Regions from separate parts of the Streptomyces sp. NPDC087845 genome, predicted to be linked through region 2. Evidence: riboswitches for the same ligand, from Rfam matches in the RefSeq annotation. Region 2 holds a riboswitch; the other holds the start of a gene.
What was found. A riboswitch is a leader RNA that binds a small molecule or an ion and turns the genes downstream of it on or off. The one in region 2 is predicted to bind glycine.
Positions count from the first base shown of each region.

Region 1 (7,316 bases), on a different contig from region 2:
CTCCCGCCCCGCCGGGCATCGCGGCCCATCGCCCGCACCGGGTGGCCGACCTGCTCCGCGTGATGACGCTGCGCATCACCCCGGGCCCCGGTCCCCTGCTCGGATCACCCGCCTGACAGCGACCGCACCCCGCACCACCGCGCTGTGCCCCGCCACCGTCTTCCGTGGCGGGGCACAGCGCTGCGCGGGACCGAGATGCGCGCCGCAGCGCGCGGGGGGGGCGCATCCCGCCCCATCCGGACTAGCCCAGTCCGGTCACCCCGAACCACCCGAAGTGACAGTGCAGTTGCGCTGAACCGTCCGGCCGGGTGACGCGTCCTCGGAGTAAGAAGAAGTGCTGCCGCGAAATCCCTGCGGATTGACGCCCGTAGGGCAACACTGGGACCGGACCGATCGATACGGGGGGCGGCCGTGAACACTTCGTCAAGCCGCAGGACATTCACTACAACGCAGCGAAAGAACCCACCCATGTGCCAGCATCAGCCACCATGCCCGACCGCCGACTCAGCCGACCGGGAGGCCGCCCGCCTGACGGCCCACCACCCGGAGCAGGGCTGGAGCCTGCTGTGCAACGGCGTCCTGCTCTTCGAGGACACCGGTGAGCTGCTCCCGGACGGGCAGATCATCGCCCCGCACCGGCCGCTGGAGACCGGCCGGGTGGTGAAGGCCGCCTGACCCCGGCCCGAACGGACTGGGGCCGGCCCGGAGACTTCTCCGCACCGGCCCCGACGCATGTCCGCGTCACGCCCTGCCGCTCATGACTCAGTTGTCGTACTCGTCCAGCGGAGGGCAGGAGCAGACGAGGTTGCGGTCACCGAAGGCACCGTCGATCCGGCGCACCGGCGGCCAGTACTTGTCGGCGGCCGAGACACCGGCCGGGAAGACCGCCACCTCGCGGCTGTAGTCGTGCTTCCACTCCCCGCCCAGCATCGCCGCGGTGTGCGGGGCGTTGCTCAGCGGGTTGTCGTCCGTGCTCCACTCGCCGGAGGCCACCTTCTCGACCTCGCCGCGAATGGCGATCATCGTGTCGCAGAAGCGGTCGAGCTCCGCGAGGTTCTCGCTCTCGGTCGGCTCGATCATCAGCGTTCCGGCGACCGGGAACGACATGGTCGGCGAGTGGAATCCGTAGTCGATCAGGCGCTTGGCGATGTCGTCGACGCTGACACCGGTGGCCTTGGAGATCGGCCGCAGGTCCACGATGCACTCGTGCGCGACCAGCCCGGCCGGGCCGTTGTACAGGATCGGGTAGTGCGGTTCGAGACGCTTGGCGATGTAGTTGGCCGCGAGCACGGCGACCTGCGTCGCACGCTTCAGGCCCTCACCGCCCATCAGGCGTACGTACGCCCAGGAGATGGGGAGAATGCCCGCCGAGCCCCACGGCGCGGCCGAGATCGGCCCGACACCGGTCCGGGGGCCCGCTGCGGGCTGCAGCGGGTGGTTCGGCAGGTACGGCGCGAGGTGCGCGCGCACGCCGACCGGGCCGACGCCGGGGCCGCCGCCGCCGTGCGGAATGCAGAAGGTCTTGTGCAGGTTCAGGTGCGAGACGTCGCCACCGAACCGGCCCGGCTTGGCGAGCCCGACCAGCGCGTTGAGGTTGGCGCCGTCGACGTACACCTGGCCGCCGGCGTCGTGCACCTCGGCACAGATGTCGGCGACGTGCTCCTCGAACACACCGTGCGTCGACGGGTACGTGATCATCAGCACGGCGAGCTCGTCGCGGTGCTTCTCGATCTTGGCGCGGAGGTCCTCTATGTCGACCTCGCCGTCGTCGGCCGTCTTCACCACGACGACCTTCATGCCGGCCATCACGGCGCTGGCGGCGTTGGTGCCGTGCGCGGAGGACGGGATGAGGCAGACGGTCCGCTGATCGTCACCGTTGGCCCGGTGGTACGCCCGTACCGCCAGGAGGCCGGCGAACTCGCCCTGCGAGCCGGCGTTCGGCTGGATCGAGACGGCGTCGTAGCCGGTGACCTCGGCGAGGCGCTCCTCCAGCTCACGGATGAGGGTGAGGAAGCCCTGCGCCTGCTCGGCCGGCGCGAAGGGGTGCAGCGCGCCGAACTCGGGCCAGGTGATCGACTCCATCTCGGTGGTCGCGTTCAGCTTCATGGTGCAGGAGCCGAGCGGGATCATGCCGCGGTCCAGGGCGTAGTCCCGGTCGGCGAGCTTGCGCAGGTAGCGCAGCATGGCCGTCTCGGAGCGGTGCTGGTGGAAGACCGGGTGGACGAGGATCTCGTCGGTGCGCAGCAGAGCCTCGGGCAGCACGTCGGCAGCCGCGGCGTCCAGCGCCTCGATGTCCCCGTCGGCGCCGAACGCGGCCCAGACGGCGGCGATCTGCGCCCTCGTGGTGGTCTCGTCGCAGGCGAGGGAGACCAGGTCGGCGTCGACGAGCCGCAGGTTGACACCGCGCCCGCGGGCGTCGGCGACGACGTCGGCGGCCTTCCCCGGGACGCGCACGGTGAGGGTGTCGAAGTAGGTACCGGTCACGACGTCGATGCCGGCGGCGCGCAGGCCCTCGGCCAGGATCGTCGCGTAGCGGTGGGTGCGCCGGGCGATCGTCCGCAGCCCGTCCGGGCCGTGGTAGACGGCGTACATCCCGGCCATGACGGCGAGCAGCACCTGAGCGGTGCAGATGTTGCTGGTGGCCTTCTCCCGGCGGATGTGCTGCTCGCGGGTCTGCAGCGCCAGCCGGTAGGCCTTGTTGCCGTCCGCGTCGACGGAGACGCCGACGAGGCGGCCGGGCAGGCTGCGGGCGAACTTCTCGCGCACGGCCATGAAGCCGGCGTGCGGTCCGCCGAAGCCCATCGGCACACCGAAACGCTGCGTGGTGCCGACCGCGATGTCCGCGCCCAGGTCGCCCGGCGAGGTGAGCAGGGTCAGGGCCAGCAGGTCGGCTGCGACCGTGACGATCGCGCCGAGCTCGTGGGCCTGCTCGACGACGGGCCGGATGTTGCGCACGGCCCCGGAGGCGCCCGGGTACTGCACCAGGACACCGAAGACACCGCGCTCGGCGACCTCTGCGGGAATGCCGTCGGAGAGGTCTGCGACGACGACCTCGACACCGGACGGCTCGGCACGGGTCTCGATGACGGCGATCGTCTGCGGCAGGGTGTCGGCGTCGACCAGGAAGACGCCGTTCTTCACCTTGCCGACACGCCGCGAGAGCGCCATGGCCTCGGCGGCCGCGGTGCCCTCGTCGAGCAGGGAGGCACCGGAGGTGGGCAGCCCGGTCAGTTCGGCGACCATCGTCTGGAAGTTGAGCAGCGCCTCCAGACGGCCCTGCGAGATCTCCGGCTGGTACGGCGTGTAGGCCGTGTACCAGGCGGGGTTCTCCATGACGTTGCGGAGGATCACCGGCGGGGTGAAGGTGCCGTAGTAGCCGAGCCCGATCATCGGGGCCAGCACCTGGTTGCGGTCGGCCAGCGCACGCAGCTCGGCGAGGACCTCGGCCTCGGTGCGGGCGGTCGGCAGCCGGAGCGCCTCCGCGCTCTTGATGACATCGGGCACCGCGGCCGCGGTCAGCTCGTCCAGCGAGCCGTAACCGACCTGGGCGAGCATCTTCGACTGCGCCTCGGCATCGGGACCGATGTGGCGCTGTTCGAATGGAATGCCCTGCTCCAGCTGGGAGAGCGGAGTGCGACGGGGGGTCATGGTGGAGGCCTCCTGGTCTGTCACGACCTGCGAGGGGCACCACGGCGCGGGTGCCCGAACGGCCTCCCCCTCTGTCATCTCGACCTGAGAGCTTCACCGGCGCGCCTTGCGGCGTACCGGCTTTCACCGTCGGTGAGGAGGGGAACCGTACCGGCACTCGGCCGCACGGAACCCGCCCTGCTTTCCAGAGTGACCTCGTCCGTGCGGTACGGGGGCCTGAGAGATTCCGGGGAGGATTTGCTCCTTCGGCGCCTCCGGATTGCCTCCGGAGGACTCTCCCGCACGGGGTCAGCAGCCGTCACCAGCCTACCAGCGGGGTTCGTGGCGGAATTCTCGAGTGGCCAACCCCCCGGATCTGCACTTCTGTAGAGCTTGTGGAGTAGCCCCGACGAGTGGGAGGGACCGTGCAGACCGACATCGATCCGCGCAGCCTGATCGGCCGCAAGGCCTTCGACCGCAAGGGCACCAAGATCGGAACCGTGGACGAGGTGTACCTCGACGACGCGACCGGTGTGCCCGAGTGGGCGGCCGTACGCACCGGACTCTTCAGCCGGGACGCGTTCGTCCCACTGGAACCCAGCGAGTTCGTGGAGGACTCGCTCCGCGTCCCCTTCGACCGCGCGCTGATCAAGGACGCACCCGACTTCGGCGTCGGCCGTCATCTCTCACCGGAACAGGAGCTCCAGCTCTACCGGCACTACGGTCTGGACTCCCCGCCCGAGGAGACCGGCCCGGACAGGGACTTCGGCAGACTGGCCGGCCAGGACGAGTAGTCCGCCGGATTCCGCACCAGCGGCAGCGGATCGGCCGGTTGCAGCTCCGCGTCGTCGATCCGGAACGTACGCACTCGGCCGGGCGCCGACTCGGGCTCCTCGAACCGCACCGTCACCCGGCCGACGCCGCTGCCCTGCACCCAGCCGTGGCCGTAGACCTCATGACGCACGTCGTGTCCTGCGGGCCAGCGCCGCGCGGCGAGCTGTTCGGAGGTCTCCGGGGTCTCCTCCCGCGCACCGCCCGCCGGCTCGTCCCCTTCGTCACCCGCCTCCGTCGTCTCTTCGGCCGCTTCCCCGGCCGCGGCGCGCTCACCGGCGGCCTGCGCGAAGAGGTCCTCCTGCGTGTAGTCGGTGAGCCCCGTGACGCCCACGCCCAGGAGCCGTACGCCTCCAGTGGTGTCCACAGCCTCCAGGAGCCGTGCGGCGGCCTCCCGGACCACGGTGGGGTCGTCCGTGGGTCCACGGAGCGTCTCGGACCTCGTAAGGGTGGAGAAGTCGTACCGGCGCACCTTGAGCACCACCGTCCGCCCGGACCGCCCCGCGCCCCGCAGCCGCTGGACGCATCGGTCGGCCAGCCGCTCCACCTCCGTCCGGACCCGCACCCGGTCGTGCAGGTCCGCGTCGAAGGTGTCCTCGACGGACACCGATTTCGCGTCCCGCTCCGCGACCACGGGCCGGTCGTCGTACCCGAGCGCCATACGGTGGAGAGAGCCGCCGTGCGCCTTTCCCAGCAGGCGTACGAGCTCCGCCTCCCCCGCCTCGGCCAGGTCGTCGACCGTCGTCATCCCGGCACGGCGCAGATGGTCCGCCGTCGCGGGCCCGACGCCGGGGAGGATCCGTACCGGCATCGGCGCGAGCAGTTCCCGCTCCGTGCCCGGTTCGATGAGCACCAGCCCGTCCGGCTTCGCCTGCTCCGAAGCGATCTTGGCCAGCATCTTGGAGCCGGCCAGCCCGACCGAACCCGTGAGCCCGGTGACCGCCTTGATGGCCGTACGCAGCTGCTCACCGATCTCCAGCGCGGAAGCCGTGTCGTCGGCCGCCCCGCCGGCTTCCAGGTCCACGAACGCCTCGTCCAGGCTGAGCGGCTCCACCAGCGGGGAGAGCCGCCCCAGGAGCTCCATCACCTGGTCGCTGACCGTCCGGTACAGCAGGAAACGGGGCACCAGGTAGGCCGCGTTGGGGGCGAGCCGCCTGGCCTGCGCCATGGGCATCGCCGAGTGGACCCCGAAGCGCCGTGCCTCGTACGACGCGGTGGCGACGACTCCGCGCGGCCCCAGCCCGCCCACCACGACCGGTTTTCCGCGCAGGCTGGGCTTCGCCGCCTGCTCGGCAGAGGCGTAGAAGGCATCCATGTCCAGATGCAGGATGGTGGGCGCGGCTCTCACATCAACCGATGCTGCCCCATGGCACTGACAATGGCCCCGCCCGGCTCGCCGTCCCGGTCAGCCGGCGCGGTTGCGCCGCCGCGCGAGCTCATCGGCGGGGTTGTTCCCGATCAGTGTCTCGCCGGTGTCCACGCGTTCACCGTGCAGCTGCGACAGCGCGACGTCGACGTCCTGCCACACCACGCCCACGGCGATGCCGAAGACTCCCTGGCCGCCCTGGAGCAGATTGACGACCTCGTCCGGCGAGGAGCACTCGTAGACCGTCGCCCCGTCGCTCATCAGCGTCATCCGCTCAAGATCCTGGAAACCGCGGGCCCGCAGGTGCTGAACCGTGGTGCGGATGTTCTGCAGAGCGACGCCCGTGTCCAGGAAGCGCTTCACGATCTTCAGCAGGACGACGTCCCGGAAGCTGTAGAGCCGCTGTGTGCCCGAGCCGTAGGCCGGACGGACGCTCGGCTCGACCAGCCCCGTGCGCGCCCAGTAGTCGAGCTGCCGATAGGTGATCCCCGCAGCCGCGCAAGCCGTCGGCCCGCGATATCCGATGTCGTTGGCCGATGCCACGCCGCCCCCCGCCACCGCCGCCGGTTGAACCGGTTGCCTGATGGTGTGGTCGGCTGTACTCCCCTGCTGCGGATACGGCCCACCCGCTGCCGTACCGTCGCCGCTGCTTCTCACGCCGACCTCCGTCCTTGACCTGCCATCTCGAAGGTAGGCAGTCACTCGGGGTGCGTCAACGATCGCCACACTCGGCACGCCGAGTGATAATCACCCTGAGGGTGGTTTCCCGTGACTCGTGAGCGGGAAAGGCTTGTCGAATGCGCTGACGGCGTCCCCGTAGAACGGTCACTGACTGTTGGTACCGAAGTCCTCCGGTGAGATCTGATCGAGGAACTCGCGGAACTTCTCCACCTCGTCCTCCTGCTCGTCGGGGATGGCGATGCCCGCATCGTCGAGCACCCCGTCACTGCCGTAGATCGGCGTTCCGGTGCGCAGCGCGAGCGCTATGGCGTCGGACGGCCGCGCGCTCACCTCCACCCCGCTGGCGAAGACCAGCTCCGCGTAGAAGACCCCTTCCCGCAGGTCCGTGATGCGGACCTCGGTGAGCTCCTGGCCGACGGCCTCGAGCACGTCCTTGAAGAGATCATGGGTCAGCGGCCTGGCCGGAGCCATGCCCTGCTGGGCAAAGGCGATCGCGGTCGCCTCACCAGGACCGATCCAAATGGGGAGGTACCGGTCGCCTCCCACTTCACGCAGGAGCACGATCGGTTGGTTGGAGGGCATTTCCACCCGGACACCCACAACGTCGAGCTCGTTCACACAGCAACCCTAGGACGTGCTCGGCAGGTTTGGGTAGTCGGGCACCGACGAGATCAGTGGAGCCGGACCCGCAGAGCGGTCTGCACAAGGGCCGAATGAAGCCGTACGGACAGCTCGGCAAGCTCCCTCGCGGTGGCCTCCGCATGTGCTCTGGTCTGCGGATTCCGGTGCCGGCGCAAGGGTGCGACCACCT
Region 1 is NZ_JBIUVC010000027.1:7,154-14,469, reverse strand. It holds gene ACIOMQ_RS38095 (hypothetical protein) at 1-116, shown strand, start outside; gene ACIOMQ_RS38090 (DUF5999 family protein) at 469-675, shown strand; gene gcvP (aminomethyl-transferring glycine dehydrogenase) at 763-3,648, opposite strand; glycine riboswitch at 3,843-3,939, opposite strand; gene ACIOMQ_RS38080 (PRC-barrel domain-containing protein) at 4,053-4,421, shown strand; gene ACIOMQ_RS38075 (DNA polymerase IV) at 4,346-5,806, opposite strand; gene ACIOMQ_RS38070 (MerR family transcriptional regulator) at 5,864-6,481, opposite strand; gene ACIOMQ_RS38065 (bifunctional nuclease family protein) at 6,650-7,123, opposite strand; gene ACIOMQ_RS38060 (MerR family transcriptional regulator) at 7,177-7,316, opposite strand, start outside.
Region 1: it holds a riboswitch for glycine, as region 2 does, so the genes downstream of both, gcvP (aminomethyl-transferring glycine dehydrogenase) here and gcvT (glycine cleavage system aminomethyltransferase GcvT) in region 2, are expected to answer to the same signal.

Region 2 (7,316 bases):
GTTCTGCGTGAGCAGGGCGTAGAACTGCGGGATCTCGATGGCGGGCTCGGTGAGCCGGAGCGGGCCCGCGGGCATCCGGTCGAGACCGGTGGCGATCCGGCGCAGGTCCAGCCAGGGGATGCCCACGCCGCCGCCCGGGGCGTGCGGGTTGAGCCAGATGCCCCAGCGGTCCGGGAAGAGGGCGCGGGCGATGTCGCGGCCGGTGACCAGCTCGTGGGCCCGGTTCCAGCCGCTGGCCGAGAGCTCCTGGGCGGACGTCACACAGGGGGCGTAGCCGAGGCCGTCGACCTCCATGTTCCCGTACTGGGCGTCGGGCGAGCCCGCCTGGCCGTGCCAGAGGAGCATCCAGATCCGGCCGTTCGCGAGGGCCTGCAGCAGCGCCTCGTACGCGTCGTAGCGCCCGGGCGTCACTTGGCGCAGCATGTGCTCGACCTGCCCGGCCGCCGCGGTGCCTGACGCACTCACCTGGTCCCGCCCCTCTTCGATCCACTGTGTCGGCCCGCCGCTCCCGGGGCACACGGGTGCGGCATGGTGCCGTGGCACCATGCCATCAAACCAGCTTATGCGCCGGTCCTGACACCGACTTGACGCCTCGGGCCGACGCGGTGATCCACTCCGGAGCGGTCCGCGGGCACCGTGCCGGGCGCTACCCGTCCGCGCGGCAGTAGAACGGCCGGATCCTCTCCCGCATCCAGTCGGCGACCGGGTCCTGCGCCACATCGAGCAGGACCAGGTTGACCGACCACGGCACCTCGACGCGGCCGAGCGCACGGCCGAGGGCGTCCATCGGGGCGTTGCGCCCGGCGCCCTCCCAGGTGGAGAGCTCGACACCGATGAAGAGGACGGGCTCGCCGCCCTCGATGCTGGCCAGGGTCCGGCGGGCGGTGAGCACGACAGCGCTCTCCTCGAATTCGCCGGCCGCCGCGGCGAGGAAGTCGACGGGCTCCTCCTTCCAGTCCGGCTCGTACAGCCGGACCCTGCCTCCGCCGGCCGGTCCGTCCAGCGGGGTGCGTCCGCCGCGGCAGAGCTCGGCCACGGCGGGCGGCGGCAGCGGCGTCCCGACGGCGCCGCCCGGGTTCACCGCCATACCGAGCTGCGGGGGCAGTCCGCGGGCGAACTCGCGGGCGGGCGCGACGGTGAAGGACATGGCGGCGCCGACACAGCTGAGGAACTGCTGCTCGGAGCTGAACACGGGAACGTACGCGGCGCCCTCGATCTCCAGCGTCGGCAGGTCCAGGTCGGGGGAATCGGGTCCGCCGCCGTTGGGCAGGGGCACCCAGACGTGGCTGCGCCCGAGCACCTCGACGAGCCGTCCGCCCGCCTCCGGGCTGCCCACCGAGGCCATCAGCACCTCTTCGAGCTCATTGGCGGGCCATCCGCCCTGCGGATGGGACTGGCCCTGTGCCGGAATGTCCACTGCTTCCCCTTCTTGCCCGAGCCTTCCGGCAGAAGGTTAACGTCCGGCTCCCGGGCCCCGCGGGTCCGCGAACCCGATCCGGGTCAGCAGACCCGCCGCCTCGCGGTCCAGCAGCACCGCCGAGGCGCACCCCGGCGGCAGCAGGCCGGTCTCGGTGTCCCGGAGCAGCCTTCCCACCGCCCTGCGGTGCCGGGCGAACGCGTACCCGGAGACGCCGCGCCCGCGCTCCCGCTGGCCCTCCCTCGCCGTCTGCGGCGTGACGTCGAGCAGGACGAGGTGGAGCACCCGGCCCCGGCGCCGCGCCGCACGGGCCAGCCAGCCGCGTACCCACGCCTGGGTTCCGCAGTCGTGGACGACGACGGACTCGCCGGAGCGCAGCACCCGCCACAGCCCCCCGTAGTGGGCGGCGCGGACGAGGGGGCGGTAGAGGGCGTACGGGAGTAACCGGGGCACGATCCGCGCCCAGTGGTCCCGGGTGTCCTGGGAGTCGATGGCGCGGGCCGTCGTCACCGCCCGCCGGATGAGCGTCGATTTGCCGCTGCCGGGCAGCCCGGAGACCACCACCAGGTCACCCGCCCCGAAGTGCAGGCTGCGCGGGCTGCGCCCGGCCCGGTCCCGGAGGTCCCGCACCACGGGCGCGGGCGGGCCGAGCGCATCGGCGGCCGGCGCCCCCGGTTGTGCGGGCATCGCGCCGTGCGCGACCCCCGCGGTCGTCGCGTACCGCTGCAACGTCATCGCCCCTCCCCCTGTCTGGTCACCCCACACATGCCCCTGAAGTGTAAAGAAAAGGTAATGCGGCACAACCGTCCACGCCGCAGATTCCCGTGAGGGACCGGGGCCCCACTCCGGCGCGATGCGTGCGATGATGACCCGGCCAACTGCATAAAGGCCGCTTGAATCCGCGCGGGAGAGTTCCGGTGACTACCTGTGCCGGGCGCCGAAGGAGCAAGTTCCTCCCTTGAATCTCTCAGGCCCCGTACCGCGTGGATGAGGCAGATCTGAAAAGCGGGCCGCTCCGCGGCCCCACCCAAGGTGCAAGCCGAACCCCTCAGGGGGCTCTCGGCGAACCTCTCAGGTTCCGATGACAGATGGGGAGGGACTGTCCTCGTCGTCATGCCCTGGGAGCCATATCCATGAGCACCGCCCCCCGTCTCACCGCCCTCGATGCCCTGCACCGTTCGCTGGGCGCGACCATGACCGACTTCGCGGGCTGGGACATGCCCCTGCGGTACGGCAGCGAGCGCGACGAGCACAACGCGGTCCGCACCAGGGCCGGCCTCTTCGACCTGTCGCACATGGGCGAGATCACCGTCACCGGCCCCGAGGCCGCGGCCTTCCTCAACTACGCGCTGGTCGGCAACATCGGCACCGTCGCCGTGGGCCGCGCCCGCTACACGATGATCTGCGCCGAGGACGGCGGCATCCTGGACGACCTGATCGTCTACCGGCTGGGTGACGACGAGTACATGGTCGTCGCCAACGCCGGCAACGCCCAGATCGTGCTGGACGCGCTGACCGCGCGGGCCGGCGGCTTCGACGCCGGCGTACGCGACGACCGCGACGCGTACGCACTGCTCGCCGTCCAGGGCCCCGAGTCCCCCGCCATCCTGGCCGCCGTCACCGACGCCGACCTGGACGGGCTGAAGTACTACGCCGGCCTGCCCGGCACGGTCGCCGGTGTCCCCGCGCTGATCGCCCGCACCGGCTACACCGGCGAGGACGGCTTCGAGCTGTTCGTCGCCCCCGTCCACGCCGAGCAGCTGTGGAAGGCCCTCACCGAGGCGGGCGCCTCCCGCGGCCTGATCCCGTGCGGGCTCTCCTGCCGCGACACGCTGCGCCTGGAGGCCGGCATGCCGCTCTACGGGCACGAGCTGACCACCGAGCTGACCCCGTTCGACGCCGGTCTCGGCCGCGTCGTGAAGTTCGAGAAGGAGGGCGACTTCGTCGGCCGCAAGGCGCTTGAGGCCGCCGCCGAGCGTGCCGAGACCGCCCCGCCCCGCAAGCTGGTCGGACTGATCGCCGAGGGCCGCCGCGTGCCCCGCGCCGGTTTCTCCGTCGTCGCCGTGGGCGGGACCGGCAGCGAGGTCGTCGGCGAGGTCACCTCGGGCGCCCCCTCGCCGACCCTGGGCAAGCCGATCGCCATCGCGTACGTGGACGCCGCGCACGCCACGCCCGGTACCGCAGGCATCGGAGTGGACATCCGGGGCAGCCACGAGCCGTACGAGGTCGTGGCGCTGCCGTTCTACAAGCGCCAGAAGTGACGTCGGCGCTCCCGAAGAAGTGACGCAGTCGCGTCTCACACCGTAAGACCACCGTTCATCAGCACTCCCCCGCGTACAGGAGAATTCAGGTCATGAGCAACCCCCAGCAGCTGCGTTACAGCAAGGAGCACGAGTGGCTGTCGGCCGTCGAGGACGGTGTGGCCACGATCGGTATCACCGAGTACGCGGCCAACGCCCTCGGCGATGTCGTCTACGCCCAGCTCCCCGAGGTCGGTGACACGGTGACCGCGGGCGAGACCTGCGGCGAGCTGGAGTCGACCAAGTCGGTGAGCGACCTGTACTCGCCGGTGACCGGTGAGGTCACCGCCGCGAACCAGGACGTCGTGGACGATCCGTCGCTGGTGAACTCCGCTCCGTTCGAGGGCGGCTGGCTGTTCAAGGTACGTGTGGCGGAGGAGCCGAAGGACCTGCTCTCCGCCGACGAGTACTCCGAGTTCTCCGGCAACTGAGACCCCAAGGGACCACCTGATGTCGCTTCTCAACTCATCCCTCCACGAGCTGGACCCGGACGTCGCCGCCGCTGTCGACGCCGAGCTCCACCGCCAGCAGTCCACCCTCGAAATGATCGCCTCGGAGAACTTCGCTCCGGTCGCGGTCATGGAGGCCCAGGGCTCCGTCCTCACCAACAAGTACGCCGAGGGCTACCCCGGCCGCCGCTACTACGGCGGTTGCGAGCACGTCGACGTCGTCGAGCAGATCGCCATCGACCGCATCAAGGCGCTGTTCGGCGCCGAGGCCGCGAACGTCCAGCCGCACTCCGGTGCGCAGGCCAACGCCGCCGCGATGTTCGCGCTGCTGAAGCCGGGCGACACGATCATGGGCCTGAACCTGGCCCACGGCGGTCACCTGACCCACGGCATGAAGATCAACTTCTCCGGCAAGCTCTACAACGTGGTCCCGTACCACGTCGACGAGACCGGCGTCGTGGACATGGCCGAGGTCGAGCGCCTGGCCAAGGAGTCCAAGCCGAAGCTGATCGTCGCCGGCTGGTCCGCCTACCCCCGCCAGCTGGACTTCGCCGCCTTCCGCCGCATCGCGGACGAGGTCGGCGCGTACCTGATGGTCGACATGGCGCACTTCGCGGGCCTGGTGGCCGCGGGTCTGCACCCCAACCCGGTGCCGCACGCCCATGTCGTCACGACCACCACGCACAAGACCCTCGGCGGTCCGCGCGGTGGCGTCATCCTGTCCACGCAGGAGCTGGCCAAGAAGATCAACTCGGCGGTCTTCCCGGGCCAGCAGGGTGGTCCGCTGGAGCACGTGATCGCCGCCAAGGCGGTCTCGTTCAAGGTCGCGGCGACCGAGGAGTTCAAGGAGCGCCAGCAGCGCACCCTGGACGGCGCCCGCATCCTCGCCGAGCGCCTGGTCCAGCCGGACGTCACCGAGGTCGGTGTCTCCGTGCTGTCCGGCGGTACGGACGTCCACCTGGTCCTCGTCGACCTGCGCAACTCCGAGCTGGACGGCCAGCAGGCCGAGGACCGGCTGCACGAGCTGGGCATCACGGTCAACCGGAACGCCATCCCGAACGACCCGCGGCCGCCGATGGTCACCTCGGGTCTGCGGATCGGTACGCCGGCCCTGGCGACCCGCGGTTTCCAGACCGAGGACTTCACCGAGGTCGCGGAGATCATCGCCGCCGCGCTCAAGCCGTCCTACGACGCGGACGCGCTGAAGGCCCGCGTCGTCGCGCTGGCCGAGAAGTTCCCGCTGTACCCCGGCCTGAAGTAGCCCGGCACACAGACCGTCCCGAAGTGGTCCGGGACGTAATTCGGGACACAGTTCGGCACCTTTCGGGCGGGGCACCGCGCACACTGTTCAGTGAGCGCGGTGCCCCATCCCTTGTCCCCGCTGCTCTTCGGACCGACCGGTCCGTACCGCATCACCCGGCAGACGACGACGTCTACCAACCCTGAGGAGTCTTCCGTGGCCATCTCGGTCTTCGACCTGTTCTCGATCGGCATCGGCCCGTCCAGCTCCCATACGGTCGGCCCGATGCGCGCCGCCCGCATGTTCGCGCGCCGGCTGAAGAACGAGGGCCTCATCGCCCACACCGCCTCCATACGCGCGGAGCTGTACGGCTCCCTCGGGGCGACCGGTCACGGCCACGGCACTCCCAAGGCGGTCCTGCTCGGCCTGGAGGGCGAGTCGCCCCGCACCGTCGACGTGGAATCCGCCGACGACCGGGTGGAACGCATCCGTACGACCGGCCGGATCAATCTGCTCGGCATGCACGAGATCGACTTCGACGCCGACGAGCAGCTGGTCCTGCACCGCCGCAAGGCCCTCCCGTACCACGCCAACGGCATGACGGTCTTCGCCTTCGACCGCGAGGGCGCCACACTGCTGGAGAAGACCTACTACTCCGTCGGCGGCGGCTTCGTCGTCGACGAGGACGCGGTGGGCGAGGACCGGATCGTCCTCGACGACACCGTGCTGAAGCACCCCTTCCGCACCGGCGACGAACTGCTGCGGCTCTCCGGGGAGACCGGCCTGTCGATCTCTTCCCTGATGCTGGAGAACGAGAAGGCCTGGCGCACCGAGGACGAGATCCGCTCGGGTCTGCTGGACATCTGGCGCGTCATGCAGGCCTGCGTCTCGCGCGGCATGTCCCGCGAGGGCATCCTGCCCGGCGGCCTCAAGGTCCGCCGCCGCGCCGCGAAAACCGCCCGCCAGCTGCGCGCCGAGGGCGACCCGCAGGCCCACGCGATGGAGTGGATCACCCTCTACGCGATGGCGGTCAACGAGGAGAACGCGGCGGGCGGGCGCGTCGTCACCGCGCCCACCAACGGCGCGGCGGGCATCATCCCGGCCGTGCTGCACTACTACATGAACTTCGCGGCCGGTGGAGCCACCGAGGCGGAGAAGGAGGACGGCGTCGTCCGCTTCCTGCTCGCCGCCGGAGCCATCGGCATGCTCTTCAAGGAGAACGCCTCCATCTCCGGCGCCGAGGTCGGCTGCCAGGGCGAGGTCGGCTCCGCCTGCTCGATGGCCGCGGGCGCCCTCGCCGAGGTCCTCGGCGGCACCCCCGAGCAGGTCGAGAACGCCGCCGAGATCGGCATGGAGCACAACCTCGGTCTGACCTGCGACCCGGTCGGCGGTCTCGTCCAGATCCCGTGCATCGAGCGCAACGGCATGGCCGCGGTCAAGGCCGTCACGGCGGCGAAGATGGCGCTGCGCGGCGACGGCAGCCACAAGGTCTCCCTGGACAAGGTCATCAAGACCATGAAGGAGACGGGCGCGGACATGAGCGTGAAGTACAAGGAGACCGCGCGGGGCGGGCTCGCGGTGAACATCATCGAGTGCTGAGCAGAAGCCTCTGATCAGGGGTTTCTTGCCCTTCGGCGCTGTCACGGGCTTCCCGCCCGCCCAGCGGGTCGTCCTTGGCGTCGGCGGGTTGCCGGACGACGCAGCGGAACGTGGAGTTACGGAGCGGCAGCTCGTGGATCAGGGTTCCCTCGTCGGTCAACGCGGCACTGAGGAGGTCGTGTTCGGCGGCGCTCTCGACGAGTGCGGCACGCTGGGCCTCGTCGAGGTCGGCAAACGTGCCGCGGACGATGACGCGGTAGGTACCGTCACTCATGGGTCGAGGGCTTTCCTTCGAGGGGGGCGGGTTCAGC
Region 2 is NZ_JBIUVC010000014.1:3,868-11,183, reverse strand. It holds gene ACIOMQ_RS30055 (enhanced serine sensitivity protein SseB C-terminal domain-containing protein) at 1-465, opposite strand, end outside; gene ACIOMQ_RS30050 (enhanced serine sensitivity protein SseB) at 647-1,417, opposite strand; gene ACIOMQ_RS30045 (AAA family ATPase) at 1,454-2,152, opposite strand; glycine riboswitch at 2,312-2,409, shown strand; gene gcvT (glycine cleavage system aminomethyltransferase GcvT) at 2,551-3,678, shown strand; gene gcvH (glycine cleavage system protein GcvH) at 3,771-4,148, shown strand; gene glyA (serine hydroxymethyltransferase) at 4,168-5,427, shown strand; gene ACIOMQ_RS30025 (L-serine ammonia-lyase) at 5,623-7,005, shown strand; gene ACIOMQ_RS30020 (DUF6204 family protein) at 6,992-7,279, opposite strand; gene ACIOMQ_RS30015 (TetR/AcrR family transcriptional regulator C-terminal domain-containing protein) at 7,272-7,316, opposite strand, start outside.